Regions from separate parts of the Sphingomonas sp. AP28 genome, predicted to be linked through region 1. Evidence: predicted binding sites of a transcription regulator. Region 1 holds the regulator's gene; each other region holds the start of a gene.

What was found. The regulator LexA, encoded in region 1, represses DNA repair genes until DNA is damaged. The targets are predictions, from matches to a motif close to GTTCCNCNCTTGTTCT.
Region 2: uvrA (excinuclease ABC subunit UvrA) is a predicted target of LexA. The motif match lies at 1,236-1,251, and genes of this name have one in related genera.
Region 3: AC1MH0_RS14685 (ribonucleoside-diphosphate reductase subunit alpha) is a predicted target of LexA. The motif match lies at 1,452-1,467, and genes of this name have one in related genera.

Annotation. Positions count from the first base shown of each region.
Region 1 is NZ_CM155283.1:822,649-825,893, forward strand. It holds gene AC1MH0_RS03585 (molybdopterin molybdotransferase MoeA) at 1-843, shown strand, start outside; gene lexA (transcriptional repressor LexA) at 912-1,586, shown strand; gene AC1MH0_RS03595 (ComEC/Rec2 family competence protein) at 1,873-3,245, opposite strand, start outside.
Region 2 is NZ_CM155283.1:3,294,407-3,297,651, forward strand. It holds gene AC1MH0_RS15035 (GGDEF domain-containing protein) at 1-456, shown strand, start outside; gene AC1MH0_RS15040 (hypothetical protein) at 507-1,094, opposite strand; gene uvrA (excinuclease ABC subunit UvrA) at 1,262-3,245, shown strand, end outside.
Region 3 is NZ_CM155283.1:3,212,904-3,216,148, reverse strand. It holds gene AC1MH0_RS14690 (ATP-binding protein) at 1-830, shown strand, start outside; gene AC1MH0_RS14685 (ribonucleoside-diphosphate reductase subunit alpha) at 1,579-3,245, shown strand, end outside.

The DNA.
Region 1 (3,245 bases):
GGCGAAACCCTGATCCTGGCCGGCGAAGGCCCGCCAACGCTCGGCCGCAACACCCGCCGCAAGGGCCTCGACTTCTCGACCGGCACCCGCCTGATTGCCGCCGGCGACCGCCTCAGCCCCGCGCGCATCGCCGTCGCCGCAACCGGCGGCCATGGCAGCCTCACCGTCAACCGCCGCGTCCGCGTCGCCGTCGCCGCCACCGGCGACGAACTCGTCCCCCCCGGCTCGACCACCGACGGCGTCGCGCTCCCCGAATCGAACGGCATCATGCTCGCCGCGATGCTCGCCGACATGCCCGTCGACATCGTCGATCTCGGCATCCTCCCCGATAATCTCGAGATCCTCCGCGACGCCTTCGCCAGCGTCGAGGCAGACCTGCTCGTCACCACCGGCGGCGCATCGGTCGGCGACCACGACCTCGTCCGTCCCGCAATCGAAGCCGCCGGCGGGACGATCGATTTCTGGCGGATCGCGCTGCGCCCCGGCAAGCCGATGATGGCCGGCCGGATCGGCGAGATGATGGTGCTCGGTCTCCCCGGCAATCCGGTCTCCGCGTTCGTCACCGCGACGTTGTTCGTCAAACCCGTCGTCGCGCACATGGCGGGCGCACGCAACCCGCTCCCCCAGTCGACCCACGCGCTGCTCGGCGAAGACCTCCTCGCGAACAACGCCCGCACCGACTATCTCCGCGCCGAACTGCGCGACGGCAAAGCCTATGCCTCGACGATCCAGGACAGCTCGATGCTCCTGACACTAGCCCGCTCTACCTGCCTCATCGTCCGCCCCGGCAACGCTCCGGTTGCAAAGACAGGCGAATCGGCGGAAATCCTTGTGATCGCGTGAAGCGAGCGCTTGACGGCGTTAATTATGTTCCATAGAAGTTCCCAGTCTGTTCCGGACGGAGAACCGCCATGCTCACGCGCAAGCAGCACGAACTCGTCTGCTTCATCAACGATCGCCTCAACGATACCGGCGTCTCGCCGTCGTTCGAGGAGATGAAGGACGCCCTCGACCTCAAGTCGAAGTCGGGCGTCCACCGTCTGATCAGCGCGCTCGAGGAGCGCAACTTCATCCGCCGCCTGCCGAACCGCGCGCGCGCGCTCGAGGTGCTGCGAATGCCAGAGCGTGCCGAGAAAAAAACGCCGTCGAAGGCGTCGAACGTCAAGGCCGCCCCCGCCGCCGCGACGCCACAACCGGCCAACGACGTCATCGAGATCCCCCTCCACGGCCGCATCGCCGCCGGCGTCCCGATCGAGGCGTTCGAAGGCAGCACTATGCTAGCCGTCCCCGCCGCGTTGCTCGGCACGGGCGAACACTACGCTCTCGAAGTCTCGGGCGACTCGATGGTCGAAGCCGGCATCCTCGACGGCGACTACGCCCTGATCCGCCGCACCGAAACGGCGCGAGACGGCGAGATCGTCGTGGCCCTGATCGAAGACAGCGAAGCCACCCTAAAATACTTCCGCCGCGAAGGCGCCATGGTCCGCCTCGACCCCGCCAACCGAGCCTACGACCCCCAACGCTACGCCCCCGCCCAAGTCCGCGTCCAAGGCAAACTCTCCGGCATCCTCCGCCGCTACGACTGAGCCGCCGCCTCCTACTCTGCGCGGTCGCAAGATCTTGTGCACGCGGAGGCGCGGAGACACGGAGGTGTTGCGCTTGGGGAGAACCGGCTGATTTAAACGACGACGGATGAATCACCGGACAGCCATTAAACTGGTCCGGTTCATCGTCTGAGACACTGCTCCGCGTCTCCGCGAGAAAGTTCAACGCCGACCACCGCGTGCTTCGGCTGATGATTTGGATAGCGCGAAGGCGCTAAGGCGCGAAGATGTTGCATTTGGGGGGGCGCCTACCTTCACTTCGAAGAGGTCAAGGCGACGACGCTCCCCGATCGCTCGCGGAGTTCGGGACGGTCTCCCGAACCGCATCATCTTCGCGCCTTTGCGCTTTCGCGTGAACATCATTCTTCCAGCGACTTCGGTTGGCCCGAAACCCAGACGTACCATCGTGAAACTCAGCGTGCCGCGATCTGAAAAGATGCGCAGGACGCTCAAGGACAGGCGGATCGCGCCAGGGGTGGCGGTCGCCGGCGTTCAATATCGTCACGACCGTCCCCGTCCCCAAGGTCAGCGCGATGCCGCCCGTATGCCGCATAACACGGCGGTCCAGTTTCAGCCATCGCGGCACACAGTGGTTCGGCAAACCGCGTTCGCTGACGACGACGTCGGCGGTGCGACAAGCGGCGATGAGTTCAGCGATCGGGACCATATAGGCACTGCGGGTTGCAAGTATCCGCCACGGCCGTCCCCGAGAGGCGATGTCGGTCATACACAGATCGCGGCTGCACCGCGCATCGGGCTGGTCCGCCATCAACAAGGGCTCGCCGCCCACCCCACCATTCTCGGCGAGCATGTCCCGCGTATAGTCGCCCGCCCGATCGCGCAGCATAGCCAGCCCCGCGGCCGTCCGTACCGCAACGTGGCGACCGTCGCCGGTGATCAGAATGTCCGGGGCGGGTGTCGCGAGTGCCCAGACCGCCCCAGCCGCGAGCGGCAGTAAACCCAGCCGCCGCCAGCGCGTTCGCCATAGCGCGATCCAGATACCGCCGACGATCATCAAGGCGAATGCCGCCGTGGGCATCGCGGGCAACGATCGGACCGATCCCGGCGCGCCGGCGACGACATGCGCGAGCCAGAGAAGCGCGTCGAGCGACCGTTGAACCAGCCACCAGATCGGCGCCCCAAGTCCGCCGGCATCCAGAAGCAACGCCAGCGCCTCCAGCGGCATGACCACGAACGTCGTCAGCGGGATCGCGACTATATTGGCAAACGCGCCGTACAAGCCCGCCTTGTGGAAATGGTAGACCGCGATCGGCATCAGCGCGAACTCGACGAGCAGCCCCGTGAGAAGCAGCGACGCGACGCCCCGTGTGAGACGACGGCCTCGTCCCTCCTCATGCGGTCCGAAAAAAGCGCGGATCGTCGGATGTTCGTGCAGCGCCATGATTGCGGTGATCGCCGCGAACGAGAGCTGAAAGCTGGGTCCCGCCGCCGATTCGGGGAGCACCAGCATGACGCACGCCGCCCCCGCCGCAACGAGGCGCAAGGTCATCGCCTCGCGTCCCATCGCCAGTGCCGCCAGCACGAGCAGCGCGGCGACGCACGACCGGATCGTCGGAACCTGGCTTCCCGTCAATAACGTGTACCCGATCGCTGCCGCCGCCCCGGCAAGCGCCGCGATCA
Region 2 (3,245 bases), 1.7 Mb from region 1:
CGCGCCGGCCTGGACCGCATCGCGCAGACCTTCACGGGCCGTCTTGCGCCGCGCACCCTGACGCTGATGATGCTGGATCTCGATCGCTTCAAGGCGCTCAACGACACGCTAGGCCACGCCGCCGGCGACGCTGCGCTCCGCACCTTCGCCGAGATCACCCAAGAAGCCCTGGGCCGGCAAGGCTACCTCGTCCGCTGGGGCGGCGACGAATTCGTCTGCGTGCTGCCCGATGTGCCGACCGAGCAGGCCAGCATGATCGGCAATCGCATCGCCACCCGGTTCGCGCAGACCATGGCGCCGCGAACGTCGACCCATGGCACGCTCGGCGTCAGCATCGGCGTCGTCGAGGGCGAATCCGACACCCCGATCGTCGACCTCATCGCCGCGGCCGACCGCGCCATGTATCTGGCGAAAGGCGATCGCCGCCAGCCTGCGGTTTACATCAAGGCCGCCTGAGCCGCCCGACCGGATCGCGACGCCGCCCGCGGCGTCGCGGCCCTGCACACTCAAGCGGCAGGCGGGTCCTTCTTCGCGGTCGGCTTGCCGAACCCGACGAACAACCGCTCCAGCCCCACCGTGACCGAGTCCAGCACCTTGGCGAACTCCGGCGGCAGCACGTTCGCCTCGCTCCGCGGCGGCTCCGGCGTATCCCCGGCAAACGGACCATTGCCTTGCGGCTTCGTCGTCTCGGCCGCCACGTCCGGCTCGACCTTCGACGCTGCAGGCTCAGCCTGTGCCGATGACGAGTCAGGGGAAGGTGGGGCAGGGGGCGTCGGTGGCGTCGGCGGCGTCGGCCGGGCGCTTGACTTCGCGTCATGCTTCGAGATCGCCGTCGCCGCAGCCATCAGCCCCGCCGCGATCATCTGCCGCCCGACCGGCGTCCCCATCTGCCGCGCGATCGTCGCAGCGATCCCGGCGAACGGCGCGCCGCCATCATGCTTGCGCCCCTCGTGCTTCCGGCCCTCATGCTTATGCCCGTCATGCTTGTGCGCGTCATGCGCATGGCCCTCATGCTCAGCACCCGAGTGCCCCTGAGCCGCCGCCATCTCGGCCTCGCGCTCGCGCCGCTTTCGCTCGTCCTTCTTCTTGCCCATCACACACTCCGATACTGTATTGCCTGTCCAATACACCATGTAAGTATCGTCGGCCCGTGCCACAATGCCCCCTTTCGTTCGGCACCCGCGTTACCCATCTCTGCACTCGACCTGACGGCGCCGCACAAGGCTTGCCGCACCCGAACAAATATGGAACAGACCGCCTCATGCTGACCAAGATTTCCGTACGCGGCGCGCGCGAGCACAACCTCAAGGACGTCGACATCGACATCCCCCGCGACACGCTCACGGTGATCACCGGCCTCTCGGGCTCGGGCAAGTCGAGCCTCGCCTTCGACACGATCTACGCCGAGGGCCAGCGCCGCTACGTCGAGAGCCTCTCCGCCTATGCCCGCCAGTTCCTCGAACTGATGCAGAAGCCCGACGTCGACCACATCGAGGGCCTCTCGCCCGCGATTTCGATCGAGCAGAAGACGACGTCGCGCAACCCGCGCTCGACCGTCGCCACCGTCACCGAAATCTACGATTACATGCGCCTGCTCTGGGCGCGCGTCGGTATCCCGTACTCGCCCGCGACCGGCGAGCCCATTGCGGCGCAGACCGTGTCGCAGATGGTCGACCGCGTCATGGCGCTCCCCGAGGGCACGCGCCTCTACCTGCTCGCCCCCGTCGTCCGCGGCCGCAAGGGCGAGTACCGCAAGGAACTCGCCGAGTGGCAGAAGGCGGGCTTCGCGCGCGTCCGCATCGACGGCACGATCCACGACATCGACGAAGCCCCCGCGCTCGACAAGAAGTACAAGCACGACATCGAAGTCGTCGTCGACCGCTTGGTGGTAGGCGGCGAGATCGCCACGCGCCTCGCGGAGTCGTTCGAAACCGCCCTGAAACTCGCCGACGGCCTAGCCTATGTCGACCCCGCAGACCCGGTCGAACCGCACACCCCCAAGTCCGAAATCCTCGGCAACAACGCCCCCGACGGCCGCATCGTGTTCAGCGAGAAGTTCGCCTGCCCGGTCAGCGGCTTCACCATCTCCGAGATCGAGCCCCGCTTGTTCTCGTTCAACGCCCCCCAAGGCGCGTGCCCGGCCTGCGACGGCCTCGGCGAGAAGCTGCTGTTCGACGAAGACCTCGTCGTCCCCAACCACATGCTCAGCATCAAGAAGGGCGCGGTCGTCCCCTGGGCGAAATCCAATCCGCCGTCGCCCTATTACATGCAGGTCCTCGGCAGCCTCGCGCGCGAGTTCAAGTTCGACATCGAGACGCCCTGGTCCGACCTCCCGCCCGAGGTCCAGAGCACCATCCTGCACGGCTCGAAGGGCAAGCCCGTCACGCTCACCTTCATCGACGGCAAGAAGAAGTACGACGTCTCCAAGCCGTTCGAGGGCGTCATCGGCAACCTCAACCGCCGCATGCTCCAGACCGACTCCGCCTGGATGCGCGAGGAACTCAGCAAGTACCAGTCCGCCGCCCCCTGCGAAGTCTGCGGCGGCGCGCGCCTGAAACCCGAGGCGCTCGCGGTCAAGATCGCGATGAAGGACATCTCCTACGCCACGCATCTCTCGGTGGTCGACGCGCTCCAGTTCTTCACCGACATGCCGCAGCACCTCGGCGACCAGCAGAACGCGATCGCCGAACGCATCCTCAAGGAGATCGTCGAGCGTCTGGGCTTCCTCAACAATGTCGGCCTGGATTACCTCAACCTCGAACGCACCAGCGGCACACTGTCAGGTGGCGAAAGCCAGCGCATCCGCCTCGCGTCGCAGATCGGCAGCGGCCTGTCGGGCGTGCTCTACGTCCTCGACGAGCCCTCGATCGGCCTGCACCAGCGCGACAACGACATGCTCCTCAAGACGCTCCGCCGTCTGCGCGATCTCGGCAACACCGTGCTCGTCGTCGAGCATGACGAGGACGCGATCCGCACCGCCGACTACATCATCGACATGGGCCCCGGCGCCGGCGTCCGCGGCGGCCAGGTCGTCGCGCAGGGCACGCTGAAGCAGATCCTCAAGTCGAAGGGCAGCATCACCGCCGACTATCTCAACGGCACGCGCGAGGTGCCGGTCCCAACCACGCGGCGCAAGGGCAACGGCAAGAAGCTCACCGTCCACAACGCGGTCGCCAACAACCTGCGCGGCGTCACCGCCAGCCTGCCGCTCGGCACCTTCACCTGCATCACCGGCGTCTCCGGCT
Region 3 (3,245 bases), 1.8 Mb from region 1:
AGTTGGTGCTCGGCGCCGGCCTGTGGACGACATTGTGCGATCCCAACCAGCTCGAGAACTCGCTGCTGAACCTCGTCATCAACGCGCGCGACGCGATGCCGCATGGGGGCAAGCTCACGATCGAGACCTGCAACGCGCAGCTCGACGACCATTTCGCCGCCAGTCAGCGCGACGTCCGGCCCGGCCATTACGTCTGCATCTGCGTGTCCGACACCGGCACCGGCATGTCCGCCGACACCATCGCGAAGGCATTCGAGCCGTTCTTCACGACCAAGCCGATCGGCCAGGGTACCGGGCTCGGCCTGTCGATGATCTACGGCTTCGCGCGCCAGTCCGAAGGCTATGCGAGGATCTATAGCGAGCTCGGCCAGGGCACGACGATCAAGCTGTATTTGCCGCGCCATTACGGCGACGCGGAGCAGGACGAGGCGCTGCCCGGCCTGACGCAGGAGCATGTCACCGATGCTGGCGAGATCGTGCTGGTGGTCGAGGACGATTCGGTCGTCCGCGCGCTGATCGTCGAGGTGCTGGGCGAATTGGGCTATCAGGCGGTCGAGGCGCATGACGGCCCTGCCGGGCTTGAGCGCCTGCGCACGATGGAGCGCGTCGACCTGCTCGTCACCGACATCGGCCTGCCCGGCCTGAACGGGCGGCAGGTCGCCGATGCGGGTCGTGCGCTGCGTCCAGGGCTCCGCGTGCTGTTCATGACAGGCTATGCGGAGAATGCTGCGCTGGCGTCGGGTTTTCTGGAGCCTGGGATGTCGATGATCACCAAGCCGTTTGCGATGGAGGCGTTGGCGACGCAGATCCGGACGATGATCGAGGGGTAAGGCGGACAGAACGCGCCAACCAACCGCCACCATTCCCGCCAACCGCCACCACCCCGGCGGAGGCCGGGACCCAGTTGGAAAGGTCGCAGTAACGACACGCATCGCTCAGTTGGCAACGTCCCCCAACTGGGCCCCGGCATTCGCCGGGGTGGTGAGGTTTTGGCGAGGTGGTGCTCCCGTTTTGGAAGTGGAAGAACGCCCTATCCCGTTCCCCCGCGAAGGCGGGGGTCCAGGAATCGAGCAGGACGACGTTCGTGGCTCCTGGGCCCCCGCCTTCGCGGGGGAACTAGAGCGGTCCCCCCATATCTAGCCCCACTCCCACACCTCCCTCCGAAGCAACATTTGCCATCTTCCCCGCCGAAATAATTTTTCGTTCCCGCTTCGCCCCCTTGCGCTTCACGAACCCCGCAGAAGTCCACGCGTCGCGAATATCCCGCCCGGCCGACCCGCACGCGAACGCGACGAACCGAGCCCCCGACCACCCCCACACCCCCTTGCGTCTCTTCGCGCTTTGGCACAATCTCTTGGGGTTGCGTTCGGGGGCGGACCCAATCGCTGGTAGAACAACCCTCGCATAGCTATATGCGATATGACCGTAAGCGCGCCTTCCACCGCCGCGATGGTCACTTTTTGTTCTCCCGTTAGGGGCCGTCCGATGGTAGCATGGCGACATGACGCCGATTCGAACGAATACAGAACACTAGGAGCGGTTTCGATGGATTTCAGAGACAGCAGCCGGGATAGCGACATGACCACAGACACGATCGAACAGACCACCGCCACGCCCGCCGCCGAGGCTCCGAAGGCCCCACGCCAAGCGCAGGACAGCCACTCCGTGCGCGCACAGATCTACCCGGTCGAGGTCGATCACAGCCGCGACGCGCTCCTGACCGAATTCGGCAAGGACACGCTGAAGGATCGCTATCTGCTCCCGGGCGAGAGCTACCAGGACCTGTTCGTCCGCGTTGCATCGGCCTACGCCGATGACGCCGGCCACGCGCAGCGCCTGTACGACGCGATCTCGAAGCTCTGGTTCATGCCCGCCACGCCCGTTCTCTCGAACGGCGGCACCGGCCGCGGCCTGCCGATCTCGTGCTACCTCAACTCGGTCCCCGACAGCCTCGGCGGGATCGTCGACACCTGGAACGAGAATGTCTGGCTCGCCTCGCGCGGCGGCGGCATCGGCACCTATTGGGGCAACGTCCGCGGCATCGGCGAGCCGGTCGGCCTCAACGGCAAGACCAGCGGCATCATCCCGTTCGTCCGCGTCATGGATTCGCTGACGCTCGCGATCAGTCAGGGCTCGCTGCGCCGTGGTTCGGCCGCCGTGTACCTCGACGTCTCGCACCCCGAGATCGAGGAATTCCTCGAGATCCGCAAACCCTCGGGCGATTTCAACCGCAAGGCGCTCAACCTCCACCACGGCGTGCTGATCACCGACGACTTCATGGAAGCCGTCCGCAACGGCGAGGAATGGCATCTCCGCTCGCCGAAGGACCAGGCGATCCGCGCCACCGTCGACGCGCGCTCGCTGTTCCAGAAGCTCGTCGAGACCCGCCTCCAGACCGGCGAGCCGTACATCGTCTTCGCCGATCACGTGAACAAGGCGATGCCCAAGCATCACCGCGAGCTCGGCCTCAAGGTCTCGACCTCGAACCTGTGCTCCGAGATCACGCTGCCGACCGGCAAGGATCACCTCGGCAACGAGCGGACCGCGGTATGCTGCCTGTCGTCGCTGAACCTCGAGACATGGGATCAGTGGAAGGACGAGAAGGGCCTGATCGAGGACGTCATGCGCTTCCTCGACAACGTCCTGCAGGACTACATCGACCGCCACGAGCCGGGCATGGAACGCGCTGCCTACAGCGCGGGCCGCGAACGCTCGGTCGGTCTCGGCGTGATGGGCTTCCACAGCTTCCTCCAGGCACGCGGCATCCCGTTCGAGGGTGCGATGGCGAAGTCGTGGAACCTGCGCATGTTCAAGCACATCAGCAGCCAGGCCAACGAAGCCTCGATGCAGCTCGCGATCGAGCGCGGCCCCTGCCCCGATGCCGCCGATGTCGGCGCAATGGAGCGGTTCAGCTGCAAGATGGCGATCGCGCCGACCGCGTCGATCTCGATCATCTGCGGCGGCACATCGGCGTGCATCGAGCCGATCCCGGCGAACATCTACACGCACAAGACGCTCTCGGGCAGCTTCTCGATCAAGAATCCGTATCTCGAAAAGATGCTGAGCGAGAAGTCGAAGAACAGCGATGCCGTCTGGAACTCGATCCTCGAGCAGGGCGGTTCGGTCCAGCATCTCGACTTCCTCTCGGTCGAGGAAAAGGACTGCTACAAGACGTCGTTCGAGATCGACCAGCGCTGGCTGCTCGAACTCGCCGCGGATCGCACGCCCTATATCGACCAGGCGCA